DNA from 2 places in the Oceanobacillus sp. B139/18 genome. Region 2 is predicted to be linked to the other one. Evidence: a T-box and tRNA genes for the amino acid it is inferred to sense, from the RefSeq annotation. Region 2 holds a T-box; the other holds one or more tRNA genes.
What was found. The T-box of region 2 lies ahead of leuS (leucine--tRNA ligase). A T-box ahead of a tRNA ligase gene usually reads a tRNA of that ligase, here a tRNA-Leu.
Positions count from the first base shown of each region.

Region 1: it encodes a tRNA-Leu, which carries the amino acid that the T-box ahead of leuS (leucine--tRNA ligase) is inferred to sense. The anticodon was not compared.

Region 1 covers NZ_JBVFXI010000011.1:32,182-39,981, reverse strand. The annotation lists gene ACZSMY_RS21460 (catalase) at 1-916, opposite strand, end outside; gene ACZSMY_RS21455 (SprT family protein) at 1,362-1,814, shown strand; tRNA gene ACZSMY_RS21450 (tRNA-Asn) at 2,078-2,152, shown strand; tRNA gene ACZSMY_RS21445 (tRNA-Ser) at 2,159-2,249, shown strand; tRNA gene ACZSMY_RS21440 (tRNA-Glu) at 2,266-2,337, shown strand; tRNA gene ACZSMY_RS21435 (tRNA-Asp) at 2,366-2,442, shown strand; tRNA gene ACZSMY_RS21430 (tRNA-Gln) at 2,450-2,524, shown strand; tRNA gene ACZSMY_RS21425 (tRNA-Lys) at 2,618-2,693, shown strand; tRNA gene ACZSMY_RS21420 (tRNA-Leu) at 2,704-2,791, shown strand; tRNA gene ACZSMY_RS21415 (tRNA-Leu) at 2,806-2,889, shown strand; partial or broken gene ACZSMY_RS21410 (type 1 glutamine amidotransferase family protein) at 3,450-4,039, shown strand; gene ACZSMY_RS21405 (hypothetical protein) at 4,183-4,392, shown strand; gene ACZSMY_RS21400 (NADPH-dependent FMN reductase) at 4,516-5,097, opposite strand; gene ACZSMY_RS21395 (winged helix-turn-helix transcriptional regulator) at 5,298-5,663, shown strand; gene ACZSMY_RS21390 (SDR family oxidoreductase) at 5,996-6,856, shown strand; gene ACZSMY_RS21385 (MFS transporter) at 7,074-7,800, opposite strand, start outside.
Region 2 covers NZ_JBVFXI010000003.1:515-7,758, reverse strand. The annotation lists gene metK (methionine adenosyltransferase) at 1-1,033, shown strand, start outside; gene ACZSMY_RS10470 (gamma carbonic anhydrase) at 1,088-1,615, opposite strand; gene ACZSMY_RS10465 (hypothetical protein) at 2,119-2,508, shown strand; gene mnmM (tRNA 5-(aminomethyl)-2-thiouridylate-methyltransferase MnmM) at 2,517-3,089, opposite strand; T-box leader at 3,328-3,551, shown strand; gene leuS (leucine--tRNA ligase) at 3,662-6,076, shown strand; gene ACZSMY_RS10450 (hypothetical protein) at 6,173-6,931, opposite strand; gene ACZSMY_RS10445 (rhodanese-like domain-containing protein) at 7,052-7,244, shown strand, end outside.

The sequences.
Region 1 (7,800 bases), on a different contig from region 2:
GATAGTTTTCCGGGTTTTTATTCAGTTCTAATTCGCCAACTTCGATAAGCGGGAATTCATCTTTGTACCATACTTTTGTTAAATCGAATGGATTGTAAGGCATATTTTTAGCTTCTTCTTCAGTCATAACCTGAATGTACATTTTCCATTTAGGGAAGTTTCCTTCTTCAATAGCAGTGTACAAATCACGTTGGTGACTTTCGCGGTCTTCACCGACAACTTTTGCAGCTTCTTCGTTTGTAAGGTTTTCGATACCTTGCTGTGTTCTGAAGTGGAATTTCACCCATACGCGCTCGTTATTTTCATTATATAAGCTGTATGCATGGCTTCCGAATAAGTGCATGTTGCGGTAAGATTTTGGAATCCCGCGATCAGACATAACAACAGTTACCTGATGAAGTGCTTCTGGTAAATTAGACCAGAAATCCCAGTTTGCATCAGCATTCTTCATATTTGTTTTTGGATCACGTTTTACAACATGGTTCAAATCTGGGAAACGTTTAGGGTCTCTCATAAAGAATACAGGCGTATTATTACCGACTAAGTCCCAGTTTCCTTCTTCTGTGTAGAATTTCATCGCAGTACCGCGGATATCGCGTTCTGCATCAGCAGCTCCGCGTTCACCAGCTACGGTAGAGAAACGGATAAACATGTCTGTTTTCTTCCCGACTTCAGAGAAGACTTTTGCTTTTGTATATTTAGTAATGTCGTTAGTAATCGTTAATGTTCCATAAGCTCCGGATCCTTTTGCGTGCATACGGCGCTCAGGAATTACTTCGCGATCAAAGTGTGCAAGCTTTTCAAGAAACCAAAAATCTTCCATTAATAATGGACCACGTTTACCGGCCGTTTTAGAATCATCATCATTTGGAACAGGAGCTCCAAATGCAGTGGTCATTTTTCTTTTTTCACTCATAGATAGTTTCCCTCCTATATATTAAATACAATTATTATAATAACATAATAAATAGTAGATTGCTATTAATATTCTTGTTTAATTTGAATGACATTTTTTTATTTTGATATAGAAGTCCTTCTTGACGGTGGGTATCGTATTTTTAAGCAAATGTTAGTAAAGTGTTGTTTTCTTTTAGAATAAAATAATATATTAGATAAGTGATTCTACTAATTCTCAATTAAGTTTTTTAAATGAGAATAAAACTCTTAGTATAACTGAAATATAAGATAGAGAATAGAAGTTCCGACAGCTTCTTTTTTATGTTAAAATGAGTTGTCATCAGTTAAACAATTTTTGGGAATTTCTGATGGCGTATAATAAAGAAGTATGTTTTGAATTGTCAGGAAGGTAAGAAGAACATTAAAATAATGAAGCTTTCTTTATATATTGGAGGTTGAAACAGATGGACCCAATGCCGGAGGAAGAATTGTACCAGTTAGTTAATCAGCTGTCAGAAGCTTTCTTTAATAAAACGTTTATGGACAAAGTACGATTTAACTCCCGTCTGCGGACAACTGGAGGGAGATATATCCCAAGTAAACGATTAATTGAATTGAATCCCAAATATGTACTGGAATCTGATAAGGAAGAGTTTCACGGGATTATTAAGCACGAGCTTTGTCATTACCATTTGCATATTGAAGGAAAAGGGTACCAGCATCGAGATAAAGATTTTAGAGAATTGCTTGCAAAAACGGGCTCTCCCCGTCATTGTAAACAGCTTCCTTCGAATCAGCAGCGCTACCAGCATATATATGAATGCCAAAAATGTAAAATGGTTTATAAAAGAGTAAGGAAAGTAGATGTATCCAGGTATCGATGTGGAAAATGCAGGGGGAGATTACATCTGATTTAATTTTTTTCAATTAAGTATTGACGAATAATATGATCCATGATAAATTAATGTAGCTGATATGAAATGACAGTTTTCATTCATTGCGAATGACCTGTTCAGCAGCTTTGTCGAATGGCTTGGATTTTTGAATAACTTTCTAAGCGAAAAAAACTTTTTAAGAAATTCAACAGTTTTTGTTGACAAAAAACAGGATATATTGTATGATATTTCTTGTTGTTGCGTAATTAGGATATTACATAGATAGTGACTGATTACTTTTATATTCCACAGTAGCTCAGTGGTAGAGCAATCGGCTGTTAACCGATCGGTCGTAGGTTCGAATCCTACCTGTGGAGCCATTATTTGGAGAAGTACTCAAGTGGCTGAAGAGGCGCCCCTGCTAAGGGTGTAGGTCGTGTAAGCGGCGCGAGGGTTCAAATCCCTCCTTCTCCGCCATTTTAATTTTCATAATGGCCCGTTGGTCAAGCGGTTAAGACACCGCCCTTTCACGGCGGTAACACGGGTTCGAATCCCGTACGGGTCATCTTTCTAAGAAATCAAAATAAATAATTGGTCCGGTAGTTCAGTTGGTTAGAATGCCTGCCTGTCACGCAGGAGGTCGCGGGTTCGAGTCCCGTCCGGACCGCCATTATAGTTGGGCCATAGCCAAGCGGTAAGGCATCGGGTTTTGATCCCGTGTACCCCAGGTTCGAATCCTGGTGGCCCAGCCATTTTCTTTTTAGAAGGAATACATGATAATACTATTACAGATAATAGTATTTTTTTATTGATAGGGACTATAAATAATGACCTGTCATATATAGGAGCCATTAGCTCAGTCGGTAGAGCATCTGACTTTTAATCAGAGGGTCGAAGGTTCGAATCCTTCATGGCTCACCATTTTTATCTTGCGGATGTGGCGGAATTGGCAGACGCGCTGGAATCAGGCTCCAGTGTCCGTTAAGGACGTGGGGGTTCGACTCCCTTCATCCGCACCATTTTTTTATATTATGCGGTCGTGGCGGAATGGCAGACGCGCCAGGTTGAGGGCCTGGTGGGTGAATAACCCGTGTGGGTTCAAATCCCACCGACCGCATCATATGTACAAACCAGTCATATCAAGGGTTGCAGACCTTTGATATTTTTTTATGCACTCATTTTATGGGTGCTTTTTTGTTTTACTGATGCCATTTTGATGCCATGTAAATATATGGTAAAATCGTAATGTTCGGATTTAGAATAAATCATCCAATTTGTCAGCAGTTTCTCTTTGCTTACTAGAGAACAACTAAACATTAATTATCGTAGTAATGGATGAGCGCCCCAGGCGTTCTTTAAAGGTTACGTGTTCTTCGCTTTGAGGAACTAGTAAAGCAACGGGAAAATACCTTAAATCATGTCAGTAGATAGCTTCAAGGTTAACGTGTTCACCAATTTTTCGATGAGCCTGTTAAAAATATCTCTAGTTGCTGGAACATATTGACTTGAAAGAATGTAAACCCAATAAACCAGCTCAATAAAAGATTTATAATATTCATAATATAAATCTTTTTTGGTATAATTACTTTAATAAATAAGAATGTAGTGATTTTATAAATGAGTTAAATGAGGCAATCACTGCAAGGTTGTAAATTATTAACAGGTGGTGTGATGCTTATGAAACAGGCTTTATTTCTTATCCTGGACGAATACCAGATTGGGAAGGTGCTTACTTATCAACAACATTAAATCAGAGGGAGGATTGGTCGGTTCATACGATTTCTTTGGAGGATACGGTAAGTTCCATTGGCGGTTTTAGAACTGCTGTCGATTAAATCATTGGTTCTGAACCTGAGGATGCTCATCTATTGGTAACGGTAGGCGGGAATACATGGAATAATGATAATAAAAAGCTTTTGCATCTAATCAAAACGGCATTTCAAAATAATATACCTGTTGGAGCTATATGCGGAGCTGTGGATTATTTAGCGAAAAACGGTTTTCTAAATCATTATAATCATACGGGTAACTCTGTTGATGCTTGGAAGGGCTATGAAAATTATCATGCTAAGAGCAGTTTTTTTCAGCAGCAAGCAGTAACAGATAAAAATTTAGTCACTGCAAACGGAACAGCTCCGATTGAATTTACACATTTGATTTTAGAGTTGATTGAATTTGATACCTCCGAAAATATTAAAAAAATGATGTATATGTATAAGCATGGATTTTATAAATACTGTGAAAAATATGGGAATCCGTTTAGATAATCTTCTTAGATAATCTTCGCTTGAAATAAAATGAAAATTATGATTATAGTAGAATTGAGTATAGAGATTGGGGAGAATTGTCCTGAAATGAATATGACAAAAGGTTGTATCAGAATAGCTAGAAGGATTTGTGGAGGGATAACGTGTCAAAAGGATTAAAAATTATCTTGCTTTGGTCGCTTGCTTTCCCTGCAATAATCACCATTGGCCGTATGATAATTGATTTTATTTTAGGCAGGGAAATGGAATTCATCTCATACACGGCTGTTTTTTTAGGCATAGGAGCAGGAGGATTGATTTTTGGCGGACCGCTAGTGTACCTTGTAACTAAATCTAAAGAGGAGAAATATTAATTTTTAAATCTATATAATGTTTTGGTCCGTTGTAAAAAAACAGGCACTTATTCCAATAATGGAAAGGGTGTCTGTTTTTTTTAGTGGAATTATTCTATTTTATAAACTGTTGGATAATATAACTTACACAAGGCTCTTTTCTTTTCTCACAGATTTAAGGGCATTGGACCAAGCGACAACATCATCAATCATTTCGCCAAATCTTGGTTTATGCACTTCCATTGGTGCGAAAGTTGCCATGTTCTCAAAGTCATTAAATAAGCTGAATGCACCTTGTGGTTCAACTGTAGCTACTTTTAAATTGGATAACGTTGTACGTAATGCAAGGGAAGCTGCAATACCAAGCGTAGAGCCATAGCTTACGATGCCTGCTGCTTTATGATGCCACTCTGAACCTAAATAATCTAAATGATCCTTAAGGGACGAAGGGAAATTTTTATTATATTCCGGTGTAACAAAAATAAACCCGTCAAACGAATCAATTTTTCTTGACCATGCACGCTGTTCTTCTGTTGCGTATTCTTTATTTGTCATAAGCGGGGGGATTGCTTCATTGAAACGTCCAAGACCACTTTCTTTTATATCAACAATTTCAAATTCTGCGTCTATATCTTTATTATCTGCAAAATCTTTAACCCATTCTGCAACTTGTAAATTAACACGTACATCACGTGTGCTTCCTGTAATAATACCAATTCTTGTCATGCTGTAACCTCCGTATAAATTTAGATGTAATGAATCAAATAATAAGTTTGTATTAATTTGATTACAAGAGTTATAATAAACCTAAAGTGCCTTTTTGAGAAGAAGGCACTTTATTTATACCTAGTTACTTTTAGGAAACCATTTGATATATAAGGGGTTCATGCATATATTTATAAAGGAGCGGTTGAAAAGTGAAGAATATAACGACAGGTGAAAATTGTGGAGAGCTTCAAGTTGCGTTAGATATTATTGTAGGAAAATGGAAACCGATTATTTTATTTCACCTTATGGAAAACGAAAAATTGCGTTTTAGTGAACTGCAGCGGGCTATTCCGGAAATCACTAAAAAAATGTTAACTTCCCAATTAAGAGAATTAGAATATAACGATATTGTTCATCGCAAGGTTTATCAGCAGGTGCCTCCAAAAGTGGAGTATTCTATGTCACCGTACGGTCATGGTTTAAAACCGTTATTAGTATCAATGAGAAGCTGGGGGACGGAGCATCTGGAACATTTGGAGAAATTATATGGAAAAGATAATGAAGAGCAGAAGGAACAAATATAATTCCCGATAAGTTGTAATACGAAGCGGAATGGTGTTTTCTATGAATTACTCACTTTGTTGTCCAGTAATAGTATGCTGATTAAGCTTGGATACTTTTGTGCTTTAAAAGTATAAATCATTTATGGATGTATAACAAGGTTATAAAATGTCTTGATCAAAGAAGGGTTACATTAGTAGAGAGTATATCACGGACAATTGCCTGCAATGCTACCGTCTCATATCTGCCTCTGCTTGTAACCCCCTGTATTTTTATAAATTATATTATTGAAATTACCAAACTGATTCAAGTATATGAAGGATGCTTTGACTTAAATATTAGGAGGACGAGATGAATGGAAGGGAGAACGGTTTTGATAACTGGAGCTAATTCAGGAATTGGATTCGCAACAGCTGCTATTTTAGCCAGGCAAGGCTGTCGTATCGTCTTAGTATGCAGAAATAAGCAAAAAGGGGAAGAAGCACGTCAAGAATTATTAGCTGCTGCTGATAATAAGGATATAGATTTACTGATCGCTGATTTGTCCTCACAGCAGGAGATTAGAAAGCTGGCAGAGCAGGTTCAGAAGCGCTATTCCAAATTAGATGTTCTCATAAACAATGCCGGCGGTGTATTCGGTCAGTATCAAGTCAATAACGACGGCTTTGAAATGACTTTTGCGGTTAATTATTTAGCACCGTTTTTATTAACTCATCTGCTGCTTGATCAATTGAAGGCTTCCGGTTCAGGAAGAGTGGTTAATATCGCATCTGTCATGGAAGACAAAGAGTTTGAGCCGGATAATGCAGTAAATCAAACTGCTTCTGATTATTCGGGAATGCAGGCATATAAAACTGCAAAAACCGCTGTTCTGATGATGACGTATTATCTGAGTGAGCGCTTGTCAAACAGCGGTGTGACCGTCAATGCACTGCACCCAGGATTTATTTATACCCCTCAGGCAACCCGAATGGCACCGAAGTTTTTAAGACCAGTTATGAAGTTATTTTCAAAAAATCCAGAGCAAGGTGCCACTTTGCCTGCTTATTTGGCTTCATCCAATGAAGTGAAAGATGTTACAGGGAAGTTTTTTAAAGATAATAAAATAGAACAGACTTCCCCTGTTTCGTATAATGAAGAACGCCAAAAAGATTTATATATTAAAAGTCTTCAGTGGACGGGTTTAGAGGAATCTCCCTTTATAGAAAGTAATTAACTTTATGAGCTTCTGCTTTACTGAAGAAGTTTTCATTTTAATAAAGAAGGCAAAATTGCCATCTATGAAATCGAGAAACCGGGGTATAAGCGGTTTTCTGAGAATCAAAGCGGGAATCTAAAAATACTTCCTGGCATGTGCAGCAGCAGAAAAAAGTAAGTGCATGGCTGCTTTTTCAATTAATCATATCAAGGGTATTAAACCCTTGATATTCCACTTAAACTAATTCTTTTGAACGTTTTTTTATAAGTAAATAAACTACATACATAATGAAAAATAAGACGTATACGAAGGCAGATACAATATAGATAGTCTGATAAGACGCTGCTTCTGCTATTAATCCCAGTACCAATGAGCCGCCGCCTATCCCAATATCGAAAAAATTGAAGAAAGAGGCCATGGCATCTTCATGCTCCTGTTTATCGACTAGGTTGATACACCAGGTTTGTATAGCAGGAAGCAATGCTCCGAAACCTAGACCGTAAAATATTGCTGCTGTAAAAAAGACCGTGTCTGTATTGGCAATATATAAAAGACCTAATCCAATGATTGCAAAGATAGAACCTGGAATCAAGATGACGGCTGGTTCGTGCAAGTCAAACAGCCTGCCAGAAACCAATCGTACTGCAAAGCTGGCTGCCGCTATAACGAAGAAAAACAATCCTACATGAGAAAAATCCTTTTCCAAGGCATATAAAGAAAAGAATGACATGATTCCTCCTGCTGCCGTTCCGACTAATAAAATCAGAAGGGCAGGGAAGAGAACTTTCTTTTCAAGAATTTTTGTCTTTACACTGGCTGTTCTATCTAATTCTCTTCCATTTGGTGCGCGTTTAATCAATATGGCCATGATTACAGCCAGTATCAATACTGCCATTCCGCCTAAGAATAAGCGCTGAAAGTCATATAATTCCAGCGTTAAGATACCTATCATGGGACCGACA
Region 2 (7,244 bases):
CGGAGAGATTTCTACAAGTACATATGTAGATATTCCTGCAATTGTACGTGAAACAGTACAAGGAATTGGCTATACACGGGCAAAATATGGTTTTGATTCAGAAACATGTGCTGTATTGACTGCTATTGATGAGCAGTCTCCTGATATTGCCGGCGGTGTGGATGTTGCGCTGGAAGCAAGACAAGGACAAGAAAGCGAAGAAGAAATCGAGGCAATTGGTGCCGGTGACCAGGGATTAATGTTTGGTTATGCATGTAATGAAACTGAAGAGCTGATGCCTTTACCAATTTCTTTAGCACACCGTTTATCCAAAAGATTAGCAGATGTCCGGAAGGAAGAGATTATCGGCTATCTGCGTCCAGACGGGAAAACACAGGTAACCGTTGAATACGGTGAAGATAACCAGCCGCTGCGTGTAGATACGGTTGTCATTTCCGCGCAGCATCATCCGGATATTACGAATGAACAAATCGAAGCGGATATTATTAAACATGTTGTCGAAGCTGTTGTACCCGGTGAATTACTGGATGAAAAAACAAAGTACTATATTAACCCGACCGGGCGCTTTGTTTTAGGCGGTCCGCAAGGCGATGTCGGCTTGACCGGAAGAAAGATTATTGTAGACACTTATGGAGGCTATGCCAGACATGGCGGCGGCGCTTTTAGCGGTAAAGATGCAACGAAAGTGGATCGTTCTGCTGCATACGCGGCCCGTTATGTTGCTAAAAATATTGTTGCTGCAGGTCTTGCTGATTCTTGTGAGGTTCAGCTGGCTTATGCGATTGGCGTTGCACAGCCCGTTTCTATCTCAATCAATACGTTCGGTACAGGGGAAGTCAGTGAAGAGAGATTAGTGGAAGCAGTCCGGGAGCTTTTTGATTTGCGTCCGGCAGGTATTATCCGCATGCTTGATTTAAGAAGGCCAATCTTTAAAAACACAGCTGCTTACGGCCATTTCGGACGTACAGATATTACATTCCCATGGGAAAAAACAGATAAAGTCGAAGAATTAAAAGCGTTGACTGCAAAATAAAAAAACGTCAGGTGTTTGAAGATGCCTGACGTTTTTCTTTGGAATAGGATGGTTTTACTCATTTCCGCCCATGTTTGTTTCTTTTAAATAATATTGTCCTTTTTCCACATAGGATTTACGGATGCGGTCCATTTCTTGATAGTCTTTATCGGTTAATTCACGAACCACTTTAGCCGGCCTACCCATAGCTAATGTGCGGGGCGGTATTTTTTTGCCCGGCGGCACCAGACTTCCTGCGCCGACAAAAGCATGCTCCCCGATCTCTGCGCCATCTAAAATAATGGACCCCATGCCAATCAGCGCATGATGGCGTATAATTGCTGAATGCAAGGTGACTTGGTGTCCAACAGTGACATCATCTTCAAGAATTAACGGCATATCAGGACTTTGATGCAGCATAGAGAGATCCTGGACATTGGTACGCTTACCTATTTTTGTCGGTGCTACATCACCGCGAATCACCGTATGAAACCAAATACTTGCTTCTTCTTCAATCGTCACGTCTCCGTTGATTACTGCATTTTTGGCAATGAATGCGGCAGAATCAATAGACGGGGTTATTCCTTTATATGATTCAATCATTTGTATTCCTCCAACTCAGTCATATTGATTAAAGTATATCAAAGGAAATATTATCTGGAAAGGCAGTTCTAAATGAGTTGATTTTAGTACTGAATGAAGGAGAAAGACTTGTTATTCCTATCGTAATCTCCTAATTGTAGGCATATATTCTAAGTCATTTGTTTGATGTGGATAATAAGTTTGAATGTAGATTTATTTCTTTTTATCCTCTACAGATACGCATCTTTTTATGGTAGAATAAATAAGCTGGTTACTTAAGGATAGTAATAACATAAAGAGATAAACAGAAATGCTATTCTAAGTAATTTCCACGTTGTTGATTTGACAATGGGAGCAGTAACAGATGTTCCAGTCATAACTGGAATAAGTAATTGTATAAATCTGTTTTAATCTCGCTATGGATAATGGGACATCCATACAAACAGGCGGACTTTTACAGAGAGAGAAAGTTTTGCATGTGGCGCAGAGAACTGATTTATCGTTAAAAATGGGGTTGTACTTTCATGTTGATTCAAATTGTAATAGGGATTTTATTTTTTATCGGTGTCTATATACTGATAAGCGATGAGCAAAAATGGCTGCGTCTGACAACATTTGGTTATTTTATTTTGCTAACTATTATTTTTGCAGCCGGATATATGAATCAGTTGAACAGCCTGCAAGACCCTGAACTGGGTGACCTTTCTGCATTGCGCGACTGGGTTTATCTATTTGGATATTTATATTCTGTCCCGCTCATGGTTGTATCAGCTTATATTTGGATTCCCTATCCCAAAAAATATAAGACACTTCGCTCCCGTGTGCTCATGATTTCATTTATTATATTTATTATCATGACAGCCGGGCACTTCTTAAATTTATTCTTTCGATTACTATTTTTAGGAATTGCATAAGAAACGCTCTATGATGCAGAGCGTTTCTTTTTTTCGATAGCAATTAAAAAAGGTGCTTGATTTTGCTGATTGATAAATTGGTACCTGAGCACTTGATATTCTTTTTGATTTAATTGTGAAGCGTAAGAAAGAACCGCTTCTTTTTCTTCCCCGCCGCCCGGGTGTCCATAATAAATAACCAGAACGATCAGACCGTTTGTTTTCAGTTTTTTCAATATCGCTTCAACCGAGGCGATGGTGGAGGGCGCTTTTGTGACTATTGATTTATCGCTTTTTGGCAAATAGCCAAGGTTAAAAATAGCGCCGCCAAAAATTTCTTCTTTAATATTGCTATGTATCTTTTCATGGCTGTCCTGAATAAGGGTTACATTATGACAGTCATTTTCGTAAAGTGTCGCTTTCGTATTTTGAATGGCCTGCTCCTGGATATCAAATCCATATACCTTGCCGGAAGGGCCGACAGTCTGGCTTAAAAATAATGTATCATATCCGTTTCCACAGGTCGCGTCGATAGTTGTATCTCCTTCTTTCAGGCTTTCTTTTAAAAGTGCATGTGCGCAGGTTAAAACATTTAATAGCATGTTACTGTCTCCTTCTGTATTTTTTCCAATGGAAATATGCTGTATTTCATTATAACAAGAAAAACGGTAAAATGTTTATTGCTCCGCTTCCAATTGAATAGTCAACAGTCTGTATTATATTTTTCCTCGTGATATGGTTTCCAATTATAAAAATAAGTGTATACTAAGAAGTAAGATACGTCAGGTCAACTTGACACGGAATATTTATTTCATTATAATTCCAGTATCTATCATAAAACGAAAGACGATGAAAAAGGATTAGTAATAGGTTTTATCAGTTTTAGAGAAGCAGTGGGTGGTGAAAACTGCTACTGATAGACGTATGAACTCACCTTTTTAGTTTGCAGTAATGAAATCAGAGTAGTTACTGTCGTTTCATCAACGTTACCGATGTCAAGCGAGCGCTTCTTAGCGTTAATTTGGGTGGTACCGCGGGAATAAACACAGCTTCTCGTCCCTTCATTGGGATGAGTGGCTTTTTTTATACCTGATTTTATAAGAAATCGGGATATAGATGTCCGTGCCGTATGTGATTGAACGATACAAGAGTCAGGACGAAAGGAAGGATTATAATGAGCTTTCAACATCAGGAAATCGAGAGAAAATGGCAAAAATATTGGGATAACAATCAAACATTCAAAACAAATACATTTTCTAATAAAGAGAAATTTTATGCACTTGATATGTTCCCTTATCCATCCGGCCAGGGGCTGCACGTTGGCCACCCGGAAGGTTATACGGCAACTGATATTTTAGCCAGAATGAAAAGAATGCAAGGATATGAGGTCATGCATCCGATGGGCTGGGACGCTTTTGGACTTCCGGCAGAGCAATATGCCATTGATACAGGAAACAGCCCTAAAGAATTTACAGAAGCAAATATTCAAACCTTTAAGAGACAGATTAAAGAGTTAGGCTTTTCTTATGATTGGGACCGGGAAATCAATACAACAGATCCTCATTATTATAAGTGGACACAATGGATTTTCAAAAAGCTTTATGAAAATGATTTGGCTTATATGGATGAAGTGGCTGTCAACTGGTGTCCTGCTCTTGGAACGGTGCTTGCCAATGAAGAAGTAATTGATGGGAAGAGTGAACGCGGGGGGCATCCGGTAGTTCGTAAACCGATGAAGCAGTGGATGCTTAAAATAACGGCGTACGCAGATCGACTGCTTGCTGATTTGGAAGAATTGGATTGGCCGGAAAGCCTGAAGGAAATGCAGCGTAACTGGATTGGGCGTTCCGAAGGGGCTGAGGTGACCTTCTCCATTGAAGGACATGAGGAAACCTTTACTGTATTTACAACACGTCCGGATACATTGTTCGGAGCAACGTATGCTGTTATGGCACCAGAGCATGATTTTGTTAAAAAAATTACAACCGCAGCACAAAAAGAAGCTGTGGAAAAATATTTGCATGACGTACAAACGAAGTCTGATTTAGAACGTACGGATCTTGCCAAAGAAAAAACAGGTGTATTTACGGGAGCCTATGCGATTAATCCTGTTAATGGAGAGAAGATGCCGATCTGGGTAGCAGATTATGTATTGATGAGTTACGGAAGCGGAGCAATTATGGCAGTTCCTGGACATGACGAGCGTGACTATGAATTTGCTTCTGTGTTTGATTTGCCAATCAGAGAAGTAGTCGCTGGCGGAAATATAGAAGAGGAAGCTTATACAGGAGACGGACCCCATGTTAATTCTGGATTTTTGGATGGACTGGATAAAGATGAGGCTATTTCTAAAATGATTGAATGGCTGGAAGAAAATAAAAAAGGGACAAAGAAAATCACGTATCGTTTGCGTGACTGGCTTTTTGCAAGGCAGCGTTATTGGGGAGAGCCGATTCCAATCATTCATTGGGAAGATGGCAGCATGACTGCTGTGCCGGATGAGGAGCTTCCATTGGAACTTCCGGAAATGACCGAGATTAAACCATCGGGAACTGGAGAATCTCCGCTTGCCACGAATGGAGATTGGGTAAATGTAGTTGATCCGGAAACAGGAATGAAGGGCAGAAGAGAAACAAATACGATGCCGCAATGGGCCGGCAGCTGCTGGTACTTCCTGCGCTATGTTGATCCGCATAATACGGAACAGCTTGCTGATCCAAAAGCATTGGAGGAATGGCTTCCAATCGACATATATATCGGCGGAGCAGAGCATGCTGTGCTTCACTTGTTATATGCACGTTTCTGGCATAAATTCCTTTATGATATTGGAGTTGTTTCCACGAAGGAGCCTTTCCAAAAATTATTTAACCAAGGGATGATTCTTGGAGAAGGTAATGAGAAAATGAGTAAATCAAAAGGAAATGTTGTTAATCCGGATGATATTATTTCTTCTCATGGCGCAGATACGCTAAGATTGTATGAAATGTTTATGGGACCATTAGATGCTTCTGTTGCCTGGTCAACAAATGGTTTAGATGGCTCCCGGCGTTTCTTGGATCGTGTTTGGAGACTGTATATCAATGATGATAATTCATTAACAGATAAGATTACAGATGAAGCTGCAACAGAATTAGATAAGGTTTATCATGAAACGGTTAAGAAAGTGACAGAGGACTTTGAGAATCTTCACTTTAATACAGGTATTTCTCAAATGATGGTATTTGTAAATGAATGCTACAAAGCAGAATCAATCCCGAAAAATTACGCAGAAGGCTTTGTGAAGCTTCTTTCTCCAGTCGCTCCGCATATGTGTGAAGAGATTTGGCAAAAGCTGGGCAATGAAGATTCTATAAGCCTTGCTGGCTGGCCTGCTTACGATGAATCGAAGCTGGTGGAAGAAGAAGTGGAAGTTGTTTTGCAGGTGATGGGCAAGGTACGTGCGAAACTAAGCGTTCCAGCAGGTACTGAAAAAGACGACCTTGAAAAAATGGCTTTAAATCAAGAAAGTATAAAAAAATGGCTGGACGGGAAGACAATTCGAAAAGTGATTGTTGTTCCAGATAAACTTGTTAATGTTGTAGCTAATTAATCCATTTTCTCTAACTGAAAACCGGGCTATAATCAAAATTCGCTTGGCAGAAATTGATTATAGTCCGGTTTTTCTATGTTTTCTTTATAAAAAATACTAACTGGAGGAATTATCCAAACGCGGAAGATCTGTTTGCAAGTCTGTTTCTAGCAGCATCCATTTCCCCTCATCATACATCCAAATCGATTCCACGGTTCCAATTCCGTCTGCATGATAAGCACCACTTATTTGCTGAAAGCTCTTAAGACCTTTTTGACCTTCATCGTCTAAGTCAATGATGTCAAAAAATGCAACAGGATCAATCATAAGTGTTGTAGGTTCCAGAAGTTTACCCTGCTCATCGTATAGCTTTAAACGGATATATTCTTCTTTTTGGCCCGAGACATCTAAAATGATGGGGTCTTCATCTGGAAGCAATTGAATGGACACTCGAAAACCATCCATAAATTCCCCTTTCACGGGCTGCTCTACTGGCAGTGGAAGCTCGATAAAATCATCTTTTTCCCATTGATTTAACTGAGAAGTATATAATCCGCCGCTTCCGCCGGTAGGACTCTGATAAAGAATATCCATGACACCGTTGTGAGTTAATTCTGCAAAATGTAATTCGGGATCGTATCCTCCACCATAGTTTATCCGCCATGTTTTATCAGTAGAGGGGCTGGAAATTTCAACCCAAATATCTTGATAATAAACACCATCTGCAGCAAATAATTTTCCTTTTAACTCTAACAGCTCTTTCTCTCCATCTCCTGTAACATCCTCTTCATACGTTTGGATTAGCATCGCATCATTCGAAGCTGCTTCTGCCGGAGCGAAAAAGAGAGCTAAAAACAATAAACTGATATAAGCCATCAATAACACCTTCTATTCATAAAATAATTAAGTTTTGCCTTAGTTTAATCAAACGATTTGAATCCTATTCATAATGCATTTAATATAATAAAGAAGGAAAACAGAAGGAGATGAGAGAAAATGGCAGATATAAAAGAGCTTACACCGGCAGAAGTGGATACTATCAGAGAAAACGATAATATTCAGTTGATCGATGTCAGAGAAGATGAAGAAGTAGCACAAGGAATCATTGAAAATGCTTTGCATATTCCTTTAGGCGATATACCGGCTGCTTATGAGAAATTAGATAAAGATAAGGAATATATTATGATTT